4 regions of the Mesorhizobium sp. M8A.F.Ca.ET.208.01.1.1 genome follow, and region 1 is predicted to be linked to each of the others. Evidence: predicted binding sites of a transcription regulator. Region 1 holds the regulator's gene; each other region holds the start of a gene.
The links. The regulator LexA, encoded in region 1, represses DNA repair genes until DNA is damaged. The targets are predictions, from matches to a motif close to TGTTCNNNNTGTGTTCNG.
Positions count from the first base shown of each region.

Region 2: a site for LexA is predicted at 1,741-1,758, ahead of EN851_RS22175 (ImuA family protein). Genes of this name have one in related genera too.
Region 3: a site for LexA is predicted at 1,440-1,457, ahead of parE (DNA topoisomerase IV subunit B). Genes of this name have one in related genera too.
Region 4: a site for LexA is predicted at 1,341-1,358, ahead of EN851_RS01050 (UvrD-helicase domain-containing protein). Genes of this name have one in related genera too.

Region 1 is NZ_SRUT01000001.1:983,458-986,569, reverse strand. Features, by position in the region: gene EN851_RS04840 (ABC transporter substrate-binding protein) at 1-49, opposite strand, end outside; gene EN851_RS04835 (GntR family transcriptional regulator) at 203-976, shown strand; gene lexA (transcriptional repressor LexA) at 1,387-2,130, shown strand; gene EN851_RS04825 (ComEC/Rec2 family competence protein) at 2,124-3,112, opposite strand, start outside.
Region 2 is NZ_SRUT01000005.1:47,017-50,128, reverse strand. Features, by position in the region: gene EN851_RS22185 (hypothetical protein) at 1-28, opposite strand, end outside; gene EN851_RS22180 (hypothetical protein) at 202-1,329, opposite strand; gene EN851_RS22175 (ImuA family protein) at 1,795-2,547, shown strand; partial or broken gene EN851_RS22170 (DUF6504 family protein) at 2,462-3,112, shown strand, end outside.
Region 3 is NZ_SRUT01000001.1:753,909-757,020, reverse strand. Features, by position in the region: gene EN851_RS03755 (type II and III secretion system protein family protein) at 1-273, opposite strand, end outside; gene cpaB (Flp pilus assembly protein CpaB) at 364-1,269, opposite strand; gene parE (DNA topoisomerase IV subunit B) at 1,529-3,112, shown strand, end outside.
Region 4 is NZ_SRUT01000001.1:222,286-225,397, reverse strand. Features, by position in the region: gene EN851_RS01055 (glucose/quinate/shikimate family membrane-bound PQQ-dependent dehydrogenase) at 1-1,140, opposite strand, end outside; gene EN851_RS01050 (UvrD-helicase domain-containing protein) at 1,399-3,112, shown strand, end outside.

The sequences.
Region 1 (3,112 bases):
CGCTAGCCATGAACAAACCCGACAACCAAGCGGATTTCGACTTCAACATCATTTCCTCCCAGATTTGATCAGCGCCGCTTGCAGCGCGGCTACTGCAAACGATCATGGTCAGTCCGCCGGCTTGTGTCAAACATTATATATAATTCTTGCCATGCCCCTACATCATATATAATTTTCCCTGCCAGACGACGGATGGACCGCGATGCAGGATCAAACGAGCTCCACAAAGACGGAGGCAGCCTATCAGCTGTTGCGGCGCGATATCCTGACCACGCGCCTCATGCCCGGCGCCCCGCTCAAACTGAGTGCACTGCGCGGCACCTATGGAGTCGGCTGGACGCCATTGCGCGAAGCCTTGTCGCGGCTTGAGGCCGAACGCCTGGTCACCGCCATCAGCAATCGCGGTTTTACCGTGGCTCGGGTGTCGCGGGCCGAACTGGAGGACCTGGCGCGCGCCAGGATGGTGGTCGAGATCCCCCTGTTCCTCGAATCGATGGAGAAAGGCGGCAAGGAATGGGAAGATGCCGTGGTCACCGCCCACTACCGGCTCTCCCGTTGCAAGACCGCCGTCGACGATCCGTCGGATGCGGCGGTCGACAAATGGGACGAGAATCACGAGGCTTTCCATGCGGCGCTGCTGAGTGCCGCCACATGCGATTGGCTGTTGCGTTTCCGCTCGACGATCTCGGATCAATTGCGCCGGCATCATCGCTTTCTTGGTCTGGCGCCGACATTGCGGGCCGCGGCCGGCCTCAAGGATGGCTACGAAGAGGCGATGGAGGCGCTGCGCGAAGCGATTGCGATCGAACACCATACCGCGATCATGGAAGCGGCACTCGATCGTGACGTCGAGCGGGCCAAGGCGCTGATGGTGGCCCATATCGGCTACACCCTGCACGTCTATGTCCACAGCGAAGACAGCGGCGCGACCAAATACGCCGCCCGCGCCGGCAGCTTGAAAGCTGGTTCGGGATGACTCCGGCGCTTCCGCGACACCTATTCGCACGCGTTGGTCGGAGTGGGGCCGGACGCCTGGGTCCATCGCTGCCCCGAAGCTGCCAGTCGTTGGCGTTTTGGTTTCGTTTCGTTCCGCGAATAATGGACCGATAAATTATACAATCCGCCCGGGGAAAGCCTTCCGAACGGCTGACGCCAAACTCGGGAGCGGATGGGCCACAGGCCATTAACCATAACGATTTCAATGGGCCTGCCGATGGCGGAAAAGGTCGGCTTCTGCCCGCCGTAGCGGACAAAAAACATCCGCAGCCTTAACAAATTCATTAAACTTTAAACGGTTGCGGAACACAACTGGAACAGATAGTGTTTGTTCTGGGTTTGTTTTTTCGATTCTGGTTCAGACCTTCGTTCAATGCCTTGGGGGCCGCCATGCTGACACGCAAGCAACATGAACTGCTGATGTTCATCCACGAACGGCTCAAGGAAAGCGGGATACCGCCCTCCTTCGACGAGATGAAGGAAGCGCTCGATCTTGCCTCCAAATCCGGGATTCATCGCCTGATCACGGCGCTGGAGGAACGCGGCTTCATTCGCCGGCTACCCAATCGGGCGCGCGCGCTGGAGGTGCTGCGGCTGCCGGATTCGATCGCGCCCGGCCTGAACGCGGCAAAGAAATTTTCGCCCAGCGTCATCCAGGGCAGCCTTGGTCAAAACAATCTTGGCCGCCAGCTCAAGCCGGCGACGGCGCCTTCGCGTCTGCCCGCGGCCGGCAATGACGACGATGTGGTTTCAGCCGTGTCCATCCCGGTCATGGGCCGTATCGCCGCCGGTGTGCCGATCGATGCCATCCAGCATCAGACGCATTCGATCTCGGTGCCGCCGGATATGATCATGGGCGGCGAGCACTATGCGCTGGAGGTCAAGGGTGACTCGATGATCGAGGCTGGTATCTTCGACGGCGACACGGTCATCATCCGCAATGCCAACACGGCAAGTCCGGGCGAAATCATCGTGGCGCTGGTCGACGAGGAGGAAGCGACGCTGAAGCGGTTCCGCCGTAAAGGCGCCTCGATCGCGCTCGAAGCCGCCAATCCAGCCTACGAAACGCGCATTTTCGGGCCGGACAGAGTCAAGGTACAAGGCAAGCTGGTCGGGCTGATCAGGCGCTACTGAGCCGGTTTGCCATCGGACTTGTCTGGCTTTTTATAGGGCGGCAGCCCCCTCGCCTCGCGTGAGAATTTTCGCTGCTCGTGCCAGGGCCGGTATGGTCCGTCGACAGCGAATTCGATCACAGCCGGGGTTGTGGCCGACTGGGGATCGAAGAAGACGGCAGCACTTCCCTTGCGGGCGAGCTGCCGTTTCGTGACGACGACAACCAGCGGATTGTGGCAGGCGTCATAGGCGGTCGCGTCATTGACGACGATCAGGTCGGCGAAGGCGCAGGCTTTCCAGGTGTTCTTGCGATCCTCGACATAGGCGACGATCGCGCCGGAAGGGTGCCTGGCAAGGCAAAGGCCTTCGCGGCAATAGAACGGCGATCCCTGCGGCAGGTCGGTGGGAGCGGCAATATCGAATTGCCCGTCCGCCTTGTCGAACATTTCCGGTTTGACGATTGTTTCGGAGACCAGAGCGCGTTTCCAGTTGTCGGCCGCGAATTCGTTCGGACGTTCCCGGTTGACGGCCAGTTCGCCATTGCCGATCGGCAGTGCGACCAGCCGTGCGTCTTCCGAGATCAGCACATCGGGCGTGCGTATGTCCGACACAGTCAACAGACCGGCAAGTGCGAATGGCAGTGCCGCGAGCCGCAGCCAGGTCGTCGCCATCGTCGCGATGACCAGCGCGACGGCCACCAGCAGCACGGATTGCTGCGAGATCAGACCTACCCCATCGATCGGCGAGCGCTCCGATATCCATGACGATACGGCGATCATCGCTGTCAGGCCTTTGCCCATCACGTAGAGAAACGGGCCGTCGGCGCCGAAGGGCATCGCCAGCGAACTGAGGACCGCAAAAGGCATGACGACCACCGACACGATCGGCATGACGGCCAGATTGGCGAACAGGCTGAGCGGCGATACACGCTGGAAATGCCAGATGGCAAACAGCGCCGTCGCGCTGCCGGCAATGATGGAGGTCATGGCCAATCCACCTGTCG
Region 2 (3,112 bases), on a different contig from region 1:
GGCGAAACTCGGCCAGCATGGCCAGCATGGTTTTGCCGCTTCCCGGCGCGCCGACAATGCGGATGGGCAGATCAAAAATGTCGGCCTTGCGAGGATGCTCGGCCAGGAATGTGGTGAGTGGCGCCGGACTCACGATCTCCAGGAAAGTAGTGTCGTCACGAATGTATTCGGTGGCGCGGCGGAGAAATGGATTTGCCATGGTCAGCCGTGCCTATCACGCCGACGAAACAAGGGCTGCATCGCGTGACCATTTTCATTGGTCGTTTCCGCCCAGAGTAGTGGAATGCTGTTGTTAGGTGTGTTGTGCTCAAGGATAAGCGGCAAGGCGCAGTCGGCATAACCCATCTTGAGATCGGCCTGCTCTGCCTCGCCAGCATGTTCGATCAGCCGAAGGTAGAGAGCGTGATTATAGTACTTTTCGCAAAGCGCGATGACGGCGTCGTCAGCGCCTGGATTGAGTTTGAGCGAGGCGGGCAGCAAGGTGCCCTGGGTCACATCGATTGACCCGAAGGTTCGGTCCGCCCATTCGAGATTGGCCAATTTGGTGCGTTGGAGTAGCGCCTCGTGCGCCTGGGTGGTCGAGATATAATGATGAATATGCAGCGCGTAATTCTCGACGATCGGAAAGGTCTTTCCCTGTGCCTCAACCGCCTTGCGCGCACCGATCAGCATGTCGTTGAATTTTTGCAGCTTGCCCTTCCACTCGCCATCCTTGAAGCGAATGAAGGTCGTACCTGAGCCGGTGAAATCGTCGATCAGGTAGACATGCTCGAACTGCTCGTCGCCAGCGTCGGCTTCCTTGATTTTCTTCGCAAGATCGAGCCATTTCTCGATGCCGATATTCATCATCGGCACGACCTGCTCCTGGGTGATGCGGCCGCTGTTGGCGCGCCGCATGATGTCGATGCGGCTGCCGTCGCTCATGCCTATGAATAGCGAGCGTCGCTTAATCCGCTTGAAGGCTGCGACCCCATCGCTGCTGCCCCAAACCTCATGGGGTGGGATGCCGGCCTGCTTGGCGGCAAGGCGCCGCAGATGCGGCGTCACCGTTTCTGGATAAAAGGCCTCGATCACGCGATAAAGCTCTGCATTGGAGATGTAGACGAGCCGGTGCTTAATGAAATCATAGGCCGTCTGGCGGTCCTCGGCATCGAACTGTTTCAGCCAGATTGCCAGGTTTTCGATAAAGCGGGATCCCGCTCGGAAATCGCTGTAGCCGTCATATTTAGTCGAGGCCATTAGCCGCAGCCAAGTATACTCGGCCGTCGCCACGCCGTCATCGGTCCAGTTCATGATTTGCGCAATAAGGCGCAGGCCGAGCAGGTTCATCGGCACCACACCGTAACATGTTCAAATATCGTCTCGCGCACGGAATCTCCCCCTGGAGAGTTTGTAGCGAATTGCACATCGTTGGCAAAGCAATTGAGTCGCGCTTTCAGTGGAATGATGCGTACTCTCGAAATGGAGGAGAAATCGATCAGATTATGCTGCGACTACGGCTTCACACGTCAATCGGCCCAAAGCTACGATTGGGAACGCCCAAAAAAACAGTGAACGAGTGAATGCGGCAGGAATACTGAACGATCGTCTGCTTCTGGAGTCGCGCTATGACGGGCTGAACGGCTGAGATGAGGCTTAACGCCGCCCTTGTGTTGTCGAAGCAGCCTGTAATTTCGCAAGCGGCGCCGCGAAACACGCCAGCGGCTCGCTGATGCCCACTTGACTCTCGTTCACCAATCGTAGAACAAATAGAGAACACGCTTATATACGCTTTCTTGGAGGTCAACCACCATCTTGCGGCCGGAGCCCGCCATAGAGTCATTGCGCGCGCGGATCGAGAAGATCGAGGGCCGAGGCCGGCGCGCCATATCTGTACTTCCTTTCGGAATAGCCGAAATCGACGCACGACTCCCGGGCGGCGGACTGGCGCTCGGCGCGCTGCATGAAATCGCAGGCGGCGGCAATGGCGCCATCGATGGTGCGGCAGCAGCGCTGTTCGCCGGCGGTGTGGCGGCGCGAACGCGGGGCAAGGTCTTGTGGTGCATCACCCGCCCAGACTTGTTCGCCCCGGCGCTGGCGCAGGCCGGCCTCAAACCTGACCGGGTCATCTATGTTGAGGCCGGCGACGACAAGACGATCCTCGCCTGCATGGAGGAAGGCATCCGGCATGGCGGGCTGGGCGCGGTCGTCGGCGAGGTCGCGCGCCTGACCATGACCGCTTCGCGGCGGCTGCAGCTTGCCGCCGAGGAAGCGCACACGATCGGCATCGCGCTGCGGAGATGGCGGCGGCAGGCGGAGGCGGCCGATTTCGGGCAGCCGACGGCAGCCATGACACGCTGGCGCGTCTCGGTCCTGCCATCGGCGCCATTGCCTGTACCTGGCGTCGGCCGTCACCGATGGCTGGTCGAATTGATCCGCGCCCGCGCGGGCGAAAGTGCCGATTTCGAATTGGAGGCGTGCGATGGCACGGGTTGTCTCGCTGTTCCTGCCGACCTGGCCGACCGACAGGGTGCGGCGCAAGGCCGGCGATGGGGCGCCTCCAGCTGAGGCTCCGCTCGTCCTGATCGGCCGCGATAAAAACAGGCGCTTGGTGCTCGCCGCCGACGCCGCCGCACTCGTCGCCGGCCTGCGCCCCGGCATGCCCGTGACGAAGGCGCAGGTGCTGGTGCCGGGCCTCGCGATCCAGGACGCCGATCCGCAAGCGGATGCCAAGGCGCTCGAGCGGCTCGCCGTCTGGATGCTTCGATTTGCACCGATCCTAGCGCCCGACCCTCCCGACGGGATCGTCATCGACACGACCGGCGCCGACCATCTCCATGGCGGCGAGGCCATGATGCTCGAGGGCATGGTCGGACGTCTGGCCATGTCCGGCATCGTCGCCCGCGCCGCGATCGCGGACAGCTGGGGTGCGGCGCATGCAATGGCCCGCTATGGCGGCCATCCCATCCGCATCGCACCGGCCGGCCATGGTCAATCGATCCTCGAACCGCTCGCGCTCGAGGCGTTGCGGATCGCGCCTTCGACGGCGGCCGAACTGCGCAAGCTAGGCTTCCAACGGATCGGCGATCTCCTGAAACAGCCGCGCGCCCCGCTTGCGTTGCGCTTCGGTCCG
Region 3 (3,112 bases), 230 kb from region 1:
CTGCTTGTTCTCGTCGAACAGCGCAATGCCGGTGGTGCCGAGATTGTTGCCCAGCACATAGAAGGATTTGTCGGTCAGCGGATTGACGTTGGCGATCTCCGGATCGCCGATGACGATCTGGTAGAAGGCCGCGCTCGTCATGATCGTCTTGGGCTTGCCCTTGGCGACCTTGATCGACGCATTCCTGGTCGACGAGACATGGACGATGTCGTTGTCCGCGTTGGCCGCGCCGACGAAGGCGAGCATGCCGCTCGCGGCCAGTGAAGCCGCCATCGCCAAGGCGCGCACCAAACGCAACCGATCCGTCATTCGATATAGGGTATGCATCGCCATTATCCCGTCCCGCCCGGTCCCCACCGGTCTTTACTTCTGATCCCGCGAAGGAACCTTGTATTCCTCGGCCTGCGTGCCGCGTGTCACGATGACCGTCTTGAACTTCGGCTTCTCCGGCTCCTTTGCGACGGCATCGAACAGGGAGCCGGCCGCCGCCTGGGCCTTGGAAGCCACAGATCCGCCGAAGGAAGAGATGGTGGTGACGCCGTTCTTGCCGTCGCCGCCTTCGCTGGCGGAGCGCAGCGAAAGCGACAGCGTGCCGACGGTGCGGGCCAGCGCCACTTTCTGCGCGCCGTCGCTCGTCACCTCGATGGTCACGGAATTGGCCACCTGCGGCGTCGTCTGGCGCTCGTCGGCGCCCTGCCCGACGCTCAGCACCTTGGCGTCGGCAACGACGATTTCCGAGGTGATGGTCGAACCGGCCGCGCCTTGCGCGTTCTTGGCGACTTCCTGGATTTCGCCGGCATCGCGGGTCAGCACGACATCGACCCGGTCGCCCGGCGTGACGAAGCCGCCGACGCCGGCGATCTCGTCGGTGCGGATGGTGACCGCCCGCATTCCGGGCGTCAGCATATTGGACAGCGTCGCGCGGCCGTTCGGTCCGGACAGCTTGGTGAGCAGCACCGGCTCGTTGACCTCGATCGGCGACAGCACGACCCGGCCACCTTCGCCGAGCAACCCGTCGATGGTCGCAAAGGCGCCCTGCGGCAGGGAATCCTGCGGCCACGGGATTTCGCTGAGTTTGGTGCGATCGAGCTCCATGCCATAACGCAATGGCGCGGTCGCCACCACGATCGTCTTGAATTCGATCCTGGGTGAGGCCGGAGCGGCGATCGAGGCCGTCTTTTCCTGGGCATCGGCCTGGGCCTGGCTCTTGACCCAGAAATCCGCGGCAAAGATCGAGATCGCGCCGAAAACGGCGGCGATGCCGATCATCGTTATGGCCTTGCCCCTCACACCTAAACCCCTGACGCCCGCAGTTTCTTGTTATGTTGGGCTCACGCTAGTCGGCATTGTTAAAGAATCAGGAATCTTGTGCGGTGGCATTCGACCTATTTCCGCCCGCTTGGTTATCGAATGGTTTTAGGGTAAGAGGGGTTAAATCCCCGAACGTAACAGGAACCTCCGTCGCTTGGCGCCGAAAAGCGTGGCAGTATCGACGGGTGATTCGCAGCACCGGACCCTTATGGTTGGCATGGACGACAACAACGATCTCTTCGGCAACATCGACAAGCAGCCGCAGCCGGTTCGCGCGCCGGCGCGCCCAGCGGATCCGCTGGTGCAAGCGGCCGCCAGGCGCCCGGCCGCGGCCAAGGATGGCAGCGAGGGTTACAGCGCCGCCGACATCGAGGTGCTCGAAGGCCTGGAGCCGGTGCGCCGCCGGCCTGGCATGTATATCGGCGGTACCGACGACAAGGCGATGCACCATTTGTTCGCCGAGGTCATCGACAATTCGATGGACGAAGCGGTTGCCGGCCACGCCACCTTCATCGATGTCGAGCTTTCGGCCGACGGCTATCTCACCGTCACCGACAATGGCCGCGGCATCCCGGTCGATCCGCATCCGAAATTCAAGAAGCCGGCGCTCGAAGTGATCATGACGACGCTGCATTCGGGCGGCAAGTTCGATTCCAAGGTCTACGAGACCTCCGGTGGCCTGCACGGCGTCGGCGTTTCCGTCGTCAACGCCCTGTCGGACCATCTCGAGGTCGAAGTCGCGCGCGGCCGCCAGCTTTATCGCCAACGGTTTTCACGCGGCATTCCGGTAAGCGGTCTGGAGCACCTCGGCGAGGTGCACAACCGCCGCGGCACCAGGACGCGTTTCCATCCCGACGAGCAGATCTTCGGCAAGGGTGCGGCCTTCGAGCCGGCACGGCTCTACCGCATGACGCGCTCCAAGGCCTATCTATTCGGCGGCGTCGAAATCCGCTGGACCTGCGATCCTTCCCTCATCAAGGAAAAGGATCAGACGCCGGCCAAGGCGGAATTCCATTTTCCCGGCGGCCTCAAGGATTATCTGAAAGCGTCGCTAGGCGACGAATTCCAGGTGACGCGCGAAATCTTCGCCGGCAAGAGCGACAGGCAAGGCGGCCATGGTTCGCTCGAGTGGGCGGTGACCTGGTTCGGCGGCGACGGCTTCATCAATTCCTACTGCAACACCATTCCGACCGGTGAAGGCGGCACGCACGAGGCCGGCTTCCGCAATGTCCTGACGCGCGGCCTGCGGGCCTATGCCGACCTCGTCGGCAACAAGCGCGCCTCGATCGTCACGTCGGAAGACGTCATGATCTCGGCCGCCGGCATGCTGTCGGTGTTCATCCGCGAGCCGGAATTCGTCGGCCAGACCAAGGACAGGCTGGCGACGATCGAAGCGATACGCATCGTCGAGACCGCGATACGCGACCCGTTCGACCATTGGCTGGCAGACAATCCGCAAGAAGCCTCGAAACTGCTCGACTGGGTGATCGCGCGCGCTGACGAACGGGTGCGCCGCCGCCAGGAAAAAGAGGTGTCGCGCAAGAGTGCGGTGCGCAAGCTGCGCTTGCCGGGCAAGCTCGCCGACTGCACGCAGAACGCGGCGGCAGGTGCCGAACTCTTCATCGTCGAAGGCGATTCCGCCGGCGGCTCCGCCAAGCAAGCGCGCGACCGTGCCAGCCAGGCCGTCTTGCCGCTGCGCGGAAAAATCCTCAACGTCGCCAGCGCCGGCAATGACAAGCTGGCCGCCAACCAGCAGATATCGGACCTGATCCAGGCGCTTGGCTGCGGCACGCGGTCAAAG
Region 4 (3,112 bases), 760 kb from region 1:
CTGGCCGGCCGGCAATGGCGTCGTCTGGTCCGGATTGCCGGAATCCCAGTTCCATAGCAGCTTGCCGGTGCTCGCATCATAGGCGCGAATGACGCCGGACGGCTCCTGCGTCGAGTAATTGTCGTTGACCGCGCCGCCGGCGATGATCTTGCCGCCCGCGATCAGCGGCGCCGAAGTCGAGTAGTAATAACCGGACTTCGGATACGGCATGTTGGTCAGCAGATTGAGCGTGCCGCCCTCGGCAAAGGCTGGGCAAACCTGCCCGTTGGCGGCGTCGAGCGCGATCAGCCGCGCATCCGAGGTCGGCAGATAGACGCGCGTCGCGCAGGGCTGACCGGCGGCGCCGGCGGCATCGGCATAATAGGAGACGCCACGGCAGGTCTGGTGCTGCCGGTCCTTGTCGAGCTTGATCTTGGGATCGTAGCGCCACTTCTCCTTGCCGGTCGCCGCATCGACCGCGATGGCGAAATTGTGCGGCGTGCAGATATAGAGCGTGTCGCCCACTTTGAGCGGCGTCACCTGGTAGGTGGTCTCACCGACATCGTCCGGACCCTTCACGTCACCGGTGCGGTAGGTCCAGGCCGGCTGCAGATTGGCGACATTATCCGGTGTGATCTGGTCGAGCGGCGAATAGCGCTGGCCGAACTGCGTGCGCCCGTAATAGTGCCATTCGCCCGCCGGCACGTCGCCGCCGAGATTGGCGTTGGGGATCACCTTGTCGGTGTCGAGCGCGCCGCCGATGTCCTTCGGGTCCGTGGTCATCGAATAGCCGGCCACCGCCAGCGATGCCAGCACGGCAAGGATCAGTGGCGCGCGGCCGTCCGGACCGGCAAGGCCCCGCCGCGCCCACGGCGTCAGCAGCCACAGGGCCACCAGCACGATGATGCCGCCGCGCGGGCCGAGTTCCCACCAGTCGAAACCGGTTTCCCAGACCGCCCAGGCAAGCGTTCCGAGCACGATCGCCGCGTAGAGCCAGAGCGCCGTCGAACGGCGCCGGTAGAGCAGCCAGGCGGCGACCAGGAAGGCGAGACCGACGATGATGTAGTACCAACTGCCGCCCAGCGAAGCCAACCAGATGCCGCCGGCGCCAAGCGCCAGGCCGATGAGGAAGAGGATGAGGGAGGTGATCGTGACAGCCAAGATGATACTCCTTCGACTGTTGCGCGCATGGTGCGGCCCTAGGCAACCCGGCATTGCGTGCTGCCCCATACGCAACTTTCTCCCGACCGCCGCGCCTGTCAAGCGCAGGTCAAGGGTCCGCGGCGGCAACCTTGTCCCCCTGCGGTTGTTCACAACGCCGGCCGCCATATCGCTCGAGTGGCCGTATCAGGCACTTTACCCAGAACAAAACGTAGACAGTTCTGGTCTTTCCCTCCCGAATCACTACATTCGGGGGAGATGTCCGGCTTTTCCGAAGACATGCCCTTTTTCGACGAACCCAATGCGCGGCCCACGGCCCCGTCGGGCATTGCCGCGCGCGCCATGGCTGCCCGCGGCGGCCAGAACAATGCGCCGGACTATCTCAAGGGGTTGAACCCCGAGCAGCGGCTGGCGGTGGAGACCACCGAAGGCCCGGTTCTGGTGCTGGCCGGCGCCGGCACCGGCAAGACTCGCGTGCTCACCACCCGCATCGCCCACATCCTCGCCACCGGCAGGGCCTTCCCCTCGCAGATCCTGGCCGTCACCTTCACCAACAAGGCCGCGCGCGAGATGAAGCAGCGCATCGGCATCCTGATCGGCGAAGGCAATGTCGAGGGCATGCCGTGGCTCGGCACCTTCCACTCGATCGGCGTGAAGCTGCTGCGCCGCCATGCCGAGCTTGCCGGCCTGAGATCCGACTTCACCATCCTCGACACCGACGACGTCGTGCGGCTGATCAAGCAGCTGATCCAGGCCGAGGGCCTGGACGACAAGCGCTGGCCCGCAAAACAGTTCGCCCAGATGATCGACGGCTGGAAGAACAAGGGCCAGGGTCCGGCCGACATCGCCGAGGGCGATGCGCGCAGCTTCGCCAACGGCAAGGGCCGCGAGCTTTACAAGGCCTATCAGGAGCGTCTGCAGACGCTCAACGCCTGCGATTTCGGCGACCTGCTCTGCCACCCGATCCGCATCTTCCGCGCCAATCCCGATGTGCTGAAGGACTATCACCGGCGCTTCAAATACATCCTCGTCGACGAGTACCAGGACACCAACACCGCCCAATACATGTGGCTGCGGCTGCTCGCGCAGCGACCGGAAGGCAAGCCGATCTCCCCCCTTGAGGGGGAGATGTCCGGCAGGACAGAGGGGGGCGCCTCGCGCCACAGGGCCACCGTTAACATCTGCTGCGTCGGCGACGACGACCAGTCGATCTATGGCTGGCGCGGCGCGGAGGTCGACAACATCCTGCGTTTCGACAAGGATTTTCCCGGCGCCACCATCATCCGGCTGGAACGCAACTACCGCTCGACCGCACACATATTGGGCGCCGCTTCCCATCTCATCGCTTACAATGAGGGCCGTTTCGGCAAGACGCTGTTCACCGACCGCAACGATCCCGAGGATGGCAAGGTCAACGTCCACGCCGCCTGGGATTCGGAGGAGGAAGCCCGCGCCATCGGCGAGACCATCGAGGCCTACCAGCGCCAGAAGCACAATTTGAACGACATGGCGATCCTCGTCCGCGCGTCCTTCCAGATGCGCGCCTTCGAGGACCGCTTCATCACGCTCGGCCTGAACTACCGCGTCATCGGCGGCCCGCGTTTTTACGAGCGCATGGAAATCCGCGACGCACTGGCCTTCTTCCGCGTCGTCGCCAACGGCACCGACGACCTCGCCTTCGAGCGCATCGTCAATGTGCCCAAGCGCGGCCTGGGCGAAGCGACCATCCGGCAGATCCACGACACGGCGCGCGGCATGCGCATCCCAATGCTGGAGGCGGCGGGCACGCTCGCCGAAAGCGACGAGCTGAAGCCGAAACCGCGCGCCGCGCTGCGCGAGGTCGCGGCCAATTTCGAACGCTGGCAGAAGGCGCTGGAAACCACGCCGCACACCGAGCTCGCCGAGACCATTCTCGAAGAGAGCGGCTACACCGACATGTGGAAGAACGACCGTTCGGCGGAAGCCCCCGGCC